Alloalcanivorax dieselolei B5: one gene and its partners. The protein of the gene in region 3 interacts with the protein of the main gene of each other region in a pairwise test. Links are inferred from orthologs where the notes say so. Each region holds a gene or a part of one and is shown on either strand. Other genes may lie near its edges. The genes, in order: B5T_RS12350, trkA and ptsN.

Region 1 (4,196 bases), 1.2 Mb from region 3 along the record:
CGGTGTGGAGATAAGTCGGGGCCACCGGGTCGTCTCCCAGTTTATGGCGCAGGCGGCCAATAAGGATACGCAGGTAATGGCTGTCGTGCTGGTGACTCTCTCCCCACACTTGGCGCAGCAGCTGTTGTTGAGTAATGACCCGGTCGGCGTTGCGGATCAGGATACCGAGGACGTTGAATTCTTTGGGGGTGAGTTTGACCGGTTCACCGGCCAGTTCCACCTGGTGCCGGGCGAGGTCGAAGCGCAGGTGGCCGTCGTCGTACTCGTTGCGGACGACGCCGGCGTCGTTGACGTGACCGAGGTGCCGGCGCACCCGGGCAAGGAATTCCTGAACGCCGAAGGGCTTGGTGACATAGTCGTTGGCGCCGAGATCCAGGGCGCGCACTTTTTCGCCTTCGTCATCGCGGACTGAAAGAATGATCACCGGCACGTTGCTGAAGGCCCTGATCCTGCCAAGCACATCCTGCCCATCGAGATCGGGCAGGCCCAGGTCCAGTACGATCAGCGCGGGCTGGCTGGTTTCGGCCAGGGCCAGGCCGTCGCCGCCGGTGGCGGCTTCGTTGACCTGATAGCCTTCGGTTTGCAGGCTGATGCGCAGAAAGCGACGGATTTGCACTTCGTCGTCGATGATCAGAATGCCGCCGGCGGCGGGACTAGACATGGTTCGGTCCATCGGGCTGTTGTTCCATCAAGGGCAAGGTTATCACGATGTGCGCACCGCTACCGTTGACGGGCGGCAGGGCCTCGATGGTACCGCCATGGGCGCCGACCATGCCCCGGCAAATGGCGAGGCCCAGGCCGCTGCCGTAGGGCCCCCGATCGCCGTCGCCGCCGGTGAAGAACATGTCGAAGACTTTCTCTCGTTGATCCTCTGGAATGCCGGGGCCCTGATCGCTGATTTCGACCACGATGCGGTCAGTGTCGGCCCGGGCGACAAGGGTGATTTCGCCGCCGGTGGGGGAGAATTTGGCGGCGTTCTCGATCAAGTTCACCAGGGCCTGCTCGATGAGCGCGGGGTGTACGAACAACAGCGGCAGGTCCGCTTCCACCTGACGATGGAGTGTCAGATTGGCGGTAAGCGGTGCGGTGCGTTTCAGTGCGGCGGCGATCAGATCCGCCGGCGCGATCCAGTCCCGTGCCAGTTTCAGGGTGCCGTGGCCGAGCCGGGTCATATCCAGCAGATTCTGGATATAGCTGTTCAGCCGGTGCCCCTCGTTGAGGATGGCGTCGAGCAGTTCCCGTCGATGTTCTTCACTGAGCAGTGAGGCCTGATCGCGCAGGCTGCTGGCGGCGCCGATCATGGAAGACAGCGGGGTACGCAGGTCGTGGGAGATGGAGGAGAGCAGGGCCGAGCGCAGGCGCTCGGTTTCCTCGGCGACGCGGGAGGCTTCCAGGGTGGCACTGAGTTGAACCCGCCACAGGGCCAGGGCGACCTGGTTGGCCAGTGTTTCCATATGGCTGAGCACAGCGGTGTCGAGCCCTTCCAGCTTGTCCGCGCTGAGCAGCAGCACACCAAGGCTTTGGTCGCGGAAACGCAGTGGAAAGATACGTTGTGGCAGATCGCCCAGAGTATCGGTGCCACGTCCGGCTTGTTTGCCGCTTTCCAGAGCCCATTGGGCGGCGGTGCGCAATGATCCGGTGAGCCCCTTGTCCTGATCCAGGTCCTGGGACGGCACCACTTTGACCACGGTGGCGAACTCCCGGCTCAGGTACTCTCCGGCCTCCCGTTGAACGTCCTGAATACCGGTGGCTCCGCCCAGCTTCCGGCTCAGTCGCAGCAGTGAGCGGTTGTGGTCGCCAACGCGGCGCAGGTTCACCACCTGATTGCGCAATCGGCTGGCCAACCGACCGGTGACCAGGGCGATGACCAGGAAGAACGCCACGGTGAGAATATCCTGGGTGTGGTACATCGCCAGACTGAAAAACGGCTCGGTGAAGAAAAAATTATAGGTGAGCAGGCTGAGCACGGCGGCGAAAGTGGCGGCGCGCATGCCGGTGCGGCTGGCCACCAGCAGGACGCCGGTAAGAAAGATCAGCGACAGGTTCGGCAACGCCAGGAAATGGTCCGCCACCGCGGCGGCCAGCACGCTCGCCGCCACCACCGACAGCGCCAGCCACAGTTGCCGTGCCGGCGGCCAGCCCGGCGCACGCCAGCGCCGACGGTGGTGCGGCGGTGCGCTGGCGATGCAGGTCAGCTCGAAATCCTGGCCCCGGCGCATCAGTTTCTGACTCAAGGTACGACCGAACAAGCCAGCCAGCGGACGGTGGCGGCTGCGGCCGAAGACAATGCCGGTGACGTTGTGGTGGCGGGCATGGTCCAGGGCCATGCCGACCACATCGTGGCCGTGCAGGGTGACGGTGTCGCCGCCCAATTGCTCGGTGAGTCGGAATACCGCTGCCAGGTTCTGCTTTTGCGTATCGGGCGGCGCTTGGCCGGTGTCCACCCAAAGAGTGGTCCAGGGTGCCCGGCGCCGTTGCGCCATGCGCGCGGCGGCGCGCACCACCGCTTTGTCATTGCCGCGCCCGTCCACCAATACCAGCAGACGCGGACGTACCGGCCAGGGACCATCGACGCCCTGGCTGGCCATGGAGGTGAACACGTCGTGGTCGATACGATTGGCCACGGTTTGCAGCGCGAGCTCGCGCAGGGCGGTCAGATTGCTCCGGTTGAAAAAGTGGTCCATGGCCGCGCGGGCCTGCTCCGGGACATACACCTTGCCCTGGCGCAGCCGTTCCAGCAGTTGATCCGGCGGCAGATCCACCAGGATCAGATCGCGGGCCGATTGAACCAGGGCGTCGGGCACGGTTTCGCGCATGCGCACGCCAGTGATACGGGCGATGTGATCGTTGAGGCTTTCCAGGTGCTGGACGTTGACCGTGGTCCACACGTCGATGCCAGCAGCAAGCAGATCTTCAATGTCCTGATAGCGGCGTGGATGGAGACTGCCGGGAATGTTCCGGTGAGCGAGTTCGTCCACCAGAATCAGAGAAGGGCGTTGTTGCAGCGCCTCCTGCAGATCGAACTCATGAAAGCTGTGCCCCCGATACTGGATCGGACGCAAAGGCAGGCGCGGAAGGTTGGCGCACAGCGCCTCGGTTTCGCCGCGGCCATGGGATTCGATCACGCCCAACAGTACCGGCTGGCCCTGGCGGGCCAGTTCCCGCGCCGCTTGTAGCATGGCGTAGGTCTTGCCGACCCCCGGGGCGGCGCCAATGAAAATCTTCAGACGCCCCCGGCCAGTGTCGTCGTTGACCGCCAGCAGGGCGTCCGGATCCGGTGTTGTCGGGTCTTTCATAGGCTCCATTGCCAACTGAGCACCAGTCGGGGCCGGTTGCGATGGCGATCATCGTCGGCGTTATTGCTCTCGACGCCGAGGCTGAGAGCGCCACGGTCGATCAGGTCGCGGCTCAGCGCCAGTGCCACGTGTTGGTAACTGCCGTCCTGGTCGGTGGCGTCTTCCACATGGCCCACCGTCCAGGAAACGCCGTAATCATCGCTGAGCGGATAGTCGCCGCCCAGCGCCACGTACTGATCGTGAGTGTCGCCGTCGTGGTTCTCCTTCCACAAGGTAACAGCATAGCGTATTTGCAGAAGGTCCGGCCCCAAGGTGATAAACCCTTCGCCGACATCGCTGCTTTGTTCCGCCAGCGGGTAAGCGTAGTAGATTAGGCCGGCATCCACCGGCAGCGGCCCGGCCTGGAAGCGGTGGCCCGCGGTCAGGTCCATTTCATAACCGGCGTCGTCACCGTCGTCGATGGTGGAGAACCAGGCGCCGGCATAGCCACCGGAAGAGTGCTGGCTTTCCAGGCCGGCCGGTACCGCCGAGATAAAAAGAGCAGGGAGAATGAACAGCGAGTATTGAGTTTTCATGGGTTTATTCTCTCTGCTTGATCCAGTGCCACATTGAGGGTGAGGACGTTGACGTAGGTGGGGCCGAACACGCCGAGGAAAGGCGCTTGAGTGTTTTCGGCGATGATCCGCCTGACCTGATCCATGGGTAAACCGCGAGCCGCCGCCACGCGGGGGGCCTGCAGTTCGGCGGCGGCGGGGCTGATGTGCGGATCGATGCCGGAGCCGGAGGCGGTAACCAGATCCACCGGCAGTTTTTCAACGGGAACGTTTTCCTGATGGGACAGGGCGGCGGCGTCCCGCGCTACTCGCTGGCGCAGTTCCGGGTTGCTCGGCGCCAGATTGG
Region 2 (3,940 bases), 3.9 Mb from region 3 along the record:
CCGTCTGGCGGCGGTACGCGCCCTCAATCGTGTGCTGCCCGGCAGCGGCGACGGCGCCAGTCTGCGCGAGGTGCTGCGCGCCCAGGCCCTGGATGGCGCCGCCGGCGGCCTGATGCGCGACCTCTGCTTTGGTGTCTGCCGCTACCTGCGCCCACTCAATCACTGGCTCAATCAACAGCTGAGCAAACCACTCAAACCCAGTGCCCAGCCGGTGCGGCTGGCGCTACTGTGCGGCCTTTACGAACTGTGGTTCAGCGACCGCGCCGATCATGCGGTGGTCAATGCCTATCCGGACCTGTGCCGCAAATTGAAAGCGGGCTGGGCCAGTGGCCTGGCCAACGCGGTGTTGCGCAAGGCCAGCCGTATTGACGCCGCCACCGCCTTCGCCGACTACCCCGACGCGGTGCGCTGGTCGCTGCCGGACTGGCTCTGGCAGCAGTGGCAAAGCGACTGGCCGGATCAGGCCGCCGCCATGGCCGAGGCCAGCCTGACGCCACCGCCGCTGACCCTGCGGGTGAATCAGCGGCACCACCACCGCGACCATTGGCTGACACAATTCGGTGACGAAGCCCGTGCCGGTGCTCTCTCTCCGTGGGCGCTGTATCTGTCGCCACCCCGCCCGGTCACCGCCCTGCCCGGTTTCGCCGAGGGCGAACTGACGGTGCAGGACGAAGCGGCGCAACTGCCGGTGACCTTGATGGCGATGCCGGACGGCGCGCGCGTGCTCGACGCCTGCGCCGCGCCCGGCGGCAAGACCGGTCAGCTGGCCGAAGCCTTTCCCGGCGCACGGCTGGTGGCACTGGACGTGTCCGAATCGCGTCTGCGTCAGGTGCGCGAGGCGCTCAAGCGCCTCGACGCCGAGGCCACCGTGCTCCAGGGTGACGCCGCCGACCCGCAAAGCTGGTGGGACGGTGAGCCGTTTGACGCCATTCTGCTGGATGCCCCCTGCTCAGCCACCGGCATCCTGCGCCGCCAGCCGGATGTGAAATGGCATCGCCGCCGCCAGGACCTGCCGGCCCTGGTGGATTTACAAGCGCGCATGCTGGATGCACTATGGCCGCTGCTGCGCCCCGGGGGTACGCTGGTGTACGCCACCTGCTCGGTGCTGCGCGCCGAAAACGATCAGCAAATCAGTGCGTTCCTCGAGCGCACCGAAGACGCCACCGAGGACACGCCGGGCATTGGCGCCGCGTCACCGGCGGCGCGGGGCTGGCAATTGCTGCCGCGGGATCAGGGGCCGGACGGTTTTTATCTGGCCCGCCTGCGCAAAACCATGGGGTGATCGGACCACGATCATGAAGATCATTATTCTGGGTGCCGGCCAGGTGGGCGGCACGTTGGCGGAGAACCTCGCCGGCGAACGCAACGATATCATCGTCATTGATACAGATGGCGAGCGCCTGCGGGAACTGGGGGACCGTCTCGACATCGGCACGGTGCAGGGCATGGGCTGCTATCCCAGCGTGCTCAAGGACGCCGGCGCCGAGGACGCCGACATGCTGATCGCGGTGACCAACTCCGACGAGGTCAACATGGTCGCCTGCCAGGTAGCCTACAGCCTGTTCCGCACCCCCACCAAGATCGCCCGCATCCGCACCGCCCATTACACCAGCCGCGCCGACAAGCTGTTTAACGAGAGCGCCATTCCCATCGACGTGATCATCAGTCCCGAGCAGGTGGTCACCGACTATATCAAGCGTCTGATCGAACATCCCGGCGCTCTGCAGGTGGTGAATTTCGCCGGCGGCCGGGTGCAGCTGGTGGCCGTGCGCGCCTATTACGGCGGCCCGCTGGTGGGCAACGAGCTGCGCGAACTGCGCAAGCACATGCCCAATGTGGATACCCGGGTGGCGGCGATTTTCCGCCGTAACCGGCCGATCATTCCGGAAGGCAACACGGTCATTGAGGCGGACGACGAAGTGTTCTTCATCGCCGCCAAGAACGACATCCGCGCGGTAATGAGCGAGCTGCGCCGGCTGGAGCACAACTACAAGCGCGTTCTCATCGCCGGCGGCGGCAACATCGGTTATCGCCTGGCGAAAAGCATCCAGCACCGCTACAACGTCAAGGTCATCGAGCGCTCACCGCAACGGGCCGACTGGCTCGGCGAAAAACTGGAGCACACCGTGGTGCTGCAGGGCCTCTCCACGGATCGCGACGAATTGCTCAAGGCCAACATTGAGAACACCGATGTGTTCTGCGCTCTGACCAACGACGACGAGGCCAACATCATGGCCTCGCTGCTGGCCAAACGCCTGGGCGCGCGCAAGGTGATGACACTGATCGCCAACCCCGCCTACGTGGACCTGGTTCAGGGCCATGACATCGACATTGCCATTTCACCGCAACAGTCCACCATCGGCAGCCTGCTCACCCATGTGCGCCGTGGTGACGTGGTCAATGTCTATTCGCTGCGCCGCGGCGCCGCCGAGGCCATCGAGGCGATTGCCCACGGCGACGCCAAATCCTCCAAGGTGGTGGGCCGCGCCATCGAGGACATCGACTTGCCGGAAGGCACCACCATTGGCGCCGTGGTACGCGGTGAACGGGTACTGATCGCCCATGACGATGTGGTGATCGAACCGAACGATCACGTGATCCTGTTCCTGATCGACCGGCGCCGTATTCGCGACGTGGAAAAACTGTTCCAGGTCGGGTTCACGTTCTTCTAGGAAACGCATGCACGCTGACACGCCAACACGCTTGCACGCTCGCAAGTGCCACTTTCCAGCCCACGTTTTTTTGCGTGTTGCGTGTTGCGTGCTGGCGTGTCAGCGAAGGAAGAAAGCATGCATTTCGCGCTGATCTCCAAAGTGCTCGGCCTGCTGCTGGTGGTGTTCAGCTTCACCATGATGCCGCCGGTGGCGGTGTCCTACTTCTATCAGGACGGCAGTGAAGGGCCGTTCCTGGCGTCCTTCGTGATCTCGTTGCTGCTCGGGCTGGTGCTGTGGCTGCCGTTCTTCCGTCACCGCGCCGAACTGCAGACCCGCGACGGCTTCCTGGTGGTGACGCTGTTCTGGTCGGTACTGGGCGTGATTGGCGGCCTGCCGTTTTTGATTTCCGCCGACACTCCGGTGGGGTTCACCGACGCGGTGTTTGAATCCGTGTCCGGGCTGACCACCACCGGCGCCTCGGTGCTTTCCGGCCTGGATACCTTGCCCAAATCCATTCTTTATTACCGCCAGCAACTGCAGTGGTTTGGCGGCATGGGCGTTATCGTGCTGGCGGTGGCGATCCTGCCGATGCTGGGCATCGGGGGTATGCAGTTGTACAAGGCGGAGATTCCCGGGCCGATGAAGGACGCCAAACTGACGCCGCGCATCGCCGAAACCGCCAAGGCGCTGTGGTACCTGTATCTGTTCATCACCGTGGCATGCGCTTCGGCCTACTGGCTGGCCGGCATGTCCCTGTTCGACGCCATCACCCACAGCTTCAGCACCGTGGCCACCGGCGGCTTCTCCACCCATGACCAGTCCATGGCCTACTGGGACAGTGCCGCCATCGACTGGATCACCACCGTCTTCATTATTATCGGCGGGACCAACTTCGCCCTCCATTTCGCCGCCATTCGCGGCCTCTCGCCGCTGACGTTCGTGCGCGATCCGGAGTTTCGTTTCTACATCGGCATGGTGTTCCTCTACATCCTGCTGGTGACGCTGGGGCTCTTGGCCTTCAACGTGTTCCAGGGCGCCGATGAAACCTTGCGACACGCCGCGTTCCAGGTGGCCTCGTTCAGCACCGGCACCGGCTACACCAGCACCAACGCCGCCGCCTGGCCCGGTTTCGTGCCCTTCCTGCTGGTGTTCACCAGTTTCCTCGGCGCCAGCGCCGGCTCCACCGGCGGCGGCATGAAGAGCGTGCGCGGTGCTCTGGTGTTCCACCACAGCATTCGCGAACTGCGGCGGCTGATTTACCCCAACGGCGCCTTTGCCCTGCGTTT
Region 3 (3,917 bases):
ACGTGAGCGGGAGGAAGAACGGGAGCCGGAAGAAGACGAGTGGCTGGCGGCCAGTCGTGAACACGAACGACTGTTGACCCAGTGCCAGGCTTTGCTGGAGCGCGAGGGGCGGCCGGCTGAGGAGAAGGAATGGCGTTTCCTCGCCAACAGTCCCTGGATGCTGGACAGCGCCTTTCACCATGGTTTGGGTGATGCCCTGATGGCGGGGCTGGTGGAGCGGCTTCGGCAGCAGGATAACAAGCCGCCTCTGGATGCGGTGACACTGGCTTATTTGAGCAGCCTGTTCGATTGGGAAGGGCGTCGTGGCTTGCTGGCGGCCCGTTTTGGCGATACCGCCATGGATCGGGTGTTGGCCCCCCTGGATACGAATTCTTCCGGCGATCAGGCCTTATTGCAGGGGCTGCGTGGTGGTAAGGAGACGGTGCCGCCGTCGCGTCAGGCAAGCTCCGAGCCGGCACCCGAAACCCTTTATTTCACCGGCATGACCCTGCGTATGGCCGCTATCGTCATCGATCTGCTGGTATTGGTGGCGCTGTTGGTCATGCCGATATGGGTGGTGAGCGTCATGGTGGCGGATGCTAATGGTGATGCCGATGCCAGTGGTGTTGGCGCTTTCCTCGGACTTTTTGCCATGCTCGCCGTGCCGGCCTATATGCTGATGGCGCTGGTCATGGAGGCAGGACCCAGGCAGGCGACTCCGGGGAAACGGATGCTGGGGCTCAGGGTAACGAATCTGGAGTTTGAGCGGCTGTCATTCCTGCACAATGTATGGCGGGTCATGGCGTTCGTAGTGGTCAATGCGCTGACCAGCAAGGTGGTGATCCTGGTGAACCTGTTCCTGAAAGGGAATCTCCTGCACGATCGCGTCAGCCGCAGTTATGTCATCAACTGGGCGCGCAGCGAGAGGGAGCGGAAGGACGGGCAGTAGACCGGACCACGAAGCCGCTGTAGGAGCTTGCCCTGCAAGCGAATGCGCAACGTTCAAAGAGTTCGCTTGCAGGGCAAGCTCCTACAGTGGCCTCTTCACTCTTCTTCGTCGAAACGGCGGGCGAACAGGTCGGCCAGTTCCGCCATGGCCGGCTGCTCGTCATCGCCGTCCACCCGCACCCTGAGGTTGGTGCCTTTGGCGGCGCCGAGGGTAAGCAGGCCCATGATGCTCTTGGCGTCGACCTGACGCTCGTTGTGAAGCACCTGAATAGTGCAGCTGTAACGTGACGCCACGCTGACCACTTTGGCGGCGGCGCGGGCATGCAGTCCCAGTTTGTTGATGATGGTGAGTTCCCTCTCGATCATCCCTCCAGCTCCCGATGCCGCACATGCAGGGGGATGGCTTTATTGCGCAGGCGCTGAGCCAACTGCTCGGCCAGATAGACGGAGCGATGGCGGCCACCGGTGCAGCCGATGGCAACGGTAACGTAACTGCGGTCGTTGGCGGCATAGCGGGGTAGCCAGCGAACCAGAAACTGGAAAATATCGTCGATCAAATCCTCGGTTTCCTGATGAGATTGCAGGAAGGCCGCTACTTTGTCGTCGCGACCGGTCAGGGCCCGCAGATCGCCGTGCCAGTGGGGATTGGGCAGCATGCGCACGTCGTAGACCAGATCGGCGTCGTTGGGCAGACCGTTCTTGAAGCCGAACGATTGGATCAACAGCGACAGTTTGACGTTGCGGCCGGCTACCCGCTGGCGGATCTGGTTGCGCAGGGAGTGGACATCCAGAGTGCTGGTGTCGATCACCAGATCCGCGCGCATGCGGATGTCGGAGAGCAGTTCGGCTTCATAGGCGATGGCATCGGCCAGAGTGCGATCATCGCCGCTGAGCGGGTGTGGGCGCCGGGTGGCACTGAAGCGTTTGAGCAGGGTGCCGTGATCGGCGTCGAGAAAGATGATTTCCGTTTCCACCTGCAACTTGCGCAGTTCCGCCAGGGTGGAGGGAAAGGCCAGCAGTTGTCGCGGCAGGTTGCGGGCATCGATCCCCACCGCCACCCGCTCCAGCACCCGGTCCTCGTCATCCAGTTGCCCGGCCAGTTGCGGCAACAGGCCCAGAGGCAGGTTGTCCACGCAGTAATAACCGTGGTCTTCCAGTGCTTGCAGAGCCGTGGTCTTACCGGATCCGGACCGGCCGCTGAGAATGGTCAGTTTCATGGCGATTGACGCTTTCTTCCCCGAAAAGACGCCCGGGCCGGGGAGAACCGGCCGCATGGGCCCCGTCGTAGCTTATGAAGCCAGGCGCAATTCGGCCTCTGACTCCACGGCGGTAATATAGAGTTGGTGATCGTCCGTGGCCTGGCGCAGTTCACGCCGATAATCCTCGTCGTTGAACAGGTTGGCCAGGTGACTCAGGGTCTTGAGGTGCTGTTCGGGGTTCTGTTCAGGCACCAGCAGAACGAACACCAGATCCACCGGCCGGCCGTCCACGGCATCGAAGTCCACCGGTTCGGCCAGTTTCAGCAGCAGGCCCACTGCCTGCTCGCAGCGTCCGAGCCGACAGTGGGGGATGGCGATGCCTTCACCGATACCGGTGGAGCCCAGGCGCTCCCGGGCCACCAGTGCATCGAACACGTCCTGGGCACCGAGGTCGCCGCAACTGGCCGCGGCCAGCTCGGCAACCTGATCCAGAAGGCGTTTTTTGCTACCCACCTCGATACCGTTATGGGTGCGGTCCTCGGTGAGAAGTTCTCGTACTCGCATAGATCCGCTTAGTGACCGTGCTTGCGGCTCACGGTCTTCTCCTTGTGTTTGAGAATCTGACGATCCAGCTTACTGGTCAGGGCATCAATAGCCGCGTACATGTCACCGGCCTCGGCGGTGGCGAAGACTTCGCCGCCGGAAATGTGGATGGTGGATTCCGCCTTGTGGGTGTTCGGCTCCGGGGACAGGATTACCTGAATGCTAGTGATCTGGTCGAAATGCCGTTCCAGCTTGGAAAACTTGTCGTCCACATAATCACGAAGGGCTTCGGTGATATCCAGGTGATGGCCACTGATGTTGATTTGCATAGCTGGCTCCTTTGCCTCGTTATTTAACCCCGGCCTCTGGCCCGGGTTATAAGCCGTTTCCCGCGTCGTCAAACCAGACGTTTGCGAGCGCTGGAAGACGGGATTCGCATCGCCTCCCGATACTTGGCGACGGTCCGGCGCGCCACCTTGATCCCTTGCTCATTGAGCAAACTGGCCAGCTTATTGTCGCTGAGTGGCTTGCGAGGGTTCTCGGCGGCGACCAGCTTCTTAATGATGGCACGAATGGCGGTGGAAGAACATTCACCGCCGCCTTCCGTGTCCACGTGACTGGAAAAGAAATACTTCAGCTCGAACACCCCTCGGGGCGTGAGCATGAACTTTTGATTGGTGACCCGGCTGATGGTGGATTCGTGCATCTCCACCGCCTCGGCGATATCGGCCAGCACCAGCGGTTTCATCGCTTCCTCGCCATAGTGGAAGAAGTCCTGCTGCACCTCGACGATGCGCCGGGCCACCTTCAGCAGGGTGTCATTACGGCTTTGCAGGCTTTTCAGGAACCAGCGCGCCTCCTGCATGCAGTTACGCAGGTACTGGCCGTCCTCGCCCTCGGTGCGGCGGGCCAGGCGGGCGTACTGGGCGTTCAGGTTGACCTTGGGCAGGACTTCTTCGTTCAGTTCCACCCGCCAGCCGCCGCGGAAGGGGCGCACCACCACATCGGGAACCGCGTATTCCGCCACCTCGCCGCCGATTTGTTCGCCCGGGGCCGGGTCCAGGGTGCGCAACAACGCCAGGGCGTCGAGGAGATCGCTTTCCGTCACCCCCATGGTGCGGCGCAGTCCGGCATAGTCGTGCTTTTCCAGTAGCGCGAGATGCCCGAGCAGGGCGGTCGCGGTGTCCAGGTGCGGGGTGTCGGCGGGCTGTTGGCGCAATTGCACGCCCAGGCATTCGGCCAGATCAC

The links.
Region 1: the proteins of ptsN (region 3) and B5T_RS12350 interact in binary tests that used the Escherichia coli proteins (3 or more experiments, as listed by UniProt). The link is inferred for Alloalcanivorax dieselolei B5 from one-to-one orthologs.
Region 2: the proteins of ptsN (region 3) and trkA interact in binary tests that used the Escherichia coli proteins (3 or more experiments, as listed by UniProt). The link is inferred for Alloalcanivorax dieselolei B5 from one-to-one orthologs.

What each region holds. Positions count from the first base shown.
Region 1 is NC_018691.1:2,754,396-2,758,591, reverse strand. The notes cover bases 454-3,696. They hold B5T_RS12350 (DUF4118 domain-containing protein), read right to left. Parts: upstream 3,297-3,696; coding sequence 654-3,296; downstream 454-653. Other genes in these bases: B5T_RS22305 (TorF family putative porin), read right to left, coding at 3,293-3,696; B5T_RS12355 (response regulator), read right to left, coding at 454-661. Also shown: more of B5T_RS12355, read right to left, coding at 1-453; more of B5T_RS22305, read right to left, coding at 3,697-3,871; potassium-transporting ATPase subunit KdpC, read right to left, coding at 3,868-4,196. UniProt on the Escherichia coli protein: Member of the two-component regulatory system KdpD/KdpE involved in the regulation of the kdp operon. KdpD may function as a membrane-associated protein kinase that phosphorylates KdpE in response to environmental signals.
Region 2 is NC_018691.1:120,523-124,462, reverse strand. What follows is about bases 497-3,483. They hold trkA (Trk system potassium transporter TrkA), read left to right. Parts: upstream 497-1,295; coding sequence 1,296-2,672; downstream 2,673-3,483. Other genes in these bases: B5T_RS00565 (TrkH family potassium uptake protein), read left to right, coding at 2,790-3,483; rsmB (16S rRNA (cytosine(967)-C(5))-methyltransferase RsmB), read left to right, coding at 497-1,282. In the rest of the region: more of rsmB, read left to right, coding at 1-496; more of B5T_RS00565, read left to right, coding at 3,484-3,940. UniProt on the Escherichia coli protein: Part of the constitutive potassium transport systems TrkG and TrkH. May regulate the transport activity of TrkG and TrkH systems. Binds to NAD(+) and NADH.
Region 3 is NC_018691.1:3,974,476-3,978,392, reverse strand. What follows is about bases 954-3,917. They hold ptsN (PTS IIA-like nitrogen regulatory protein PtsN), read right to left. Parts: upstream 2,691-3,917; coding sequence 2,217-2,690; downstream 954-2,216. Other genes in these bases: B5T_RS17665 (RNA polymerase factor sigma-54), read right to left, coding at 3,067-3,917; hpf (ribosome hibernation-promoting factor, HPF/YfiA family), read right to left, coding at 2,699-2,998; rapZ (RNase adapter RapZ), read right to left, coding at 1,290-2,144; B5T_RS17685 (HPr family phosphocarrier protein), read right to left, coding at 1,024-1,293. In the rest of the region: B5T_RS17690 (RDD family protein), read left to right, coding at 1-928. UniProt on the Escherichia coli protein: Seems to have a role in regulating nitrogen assimilation.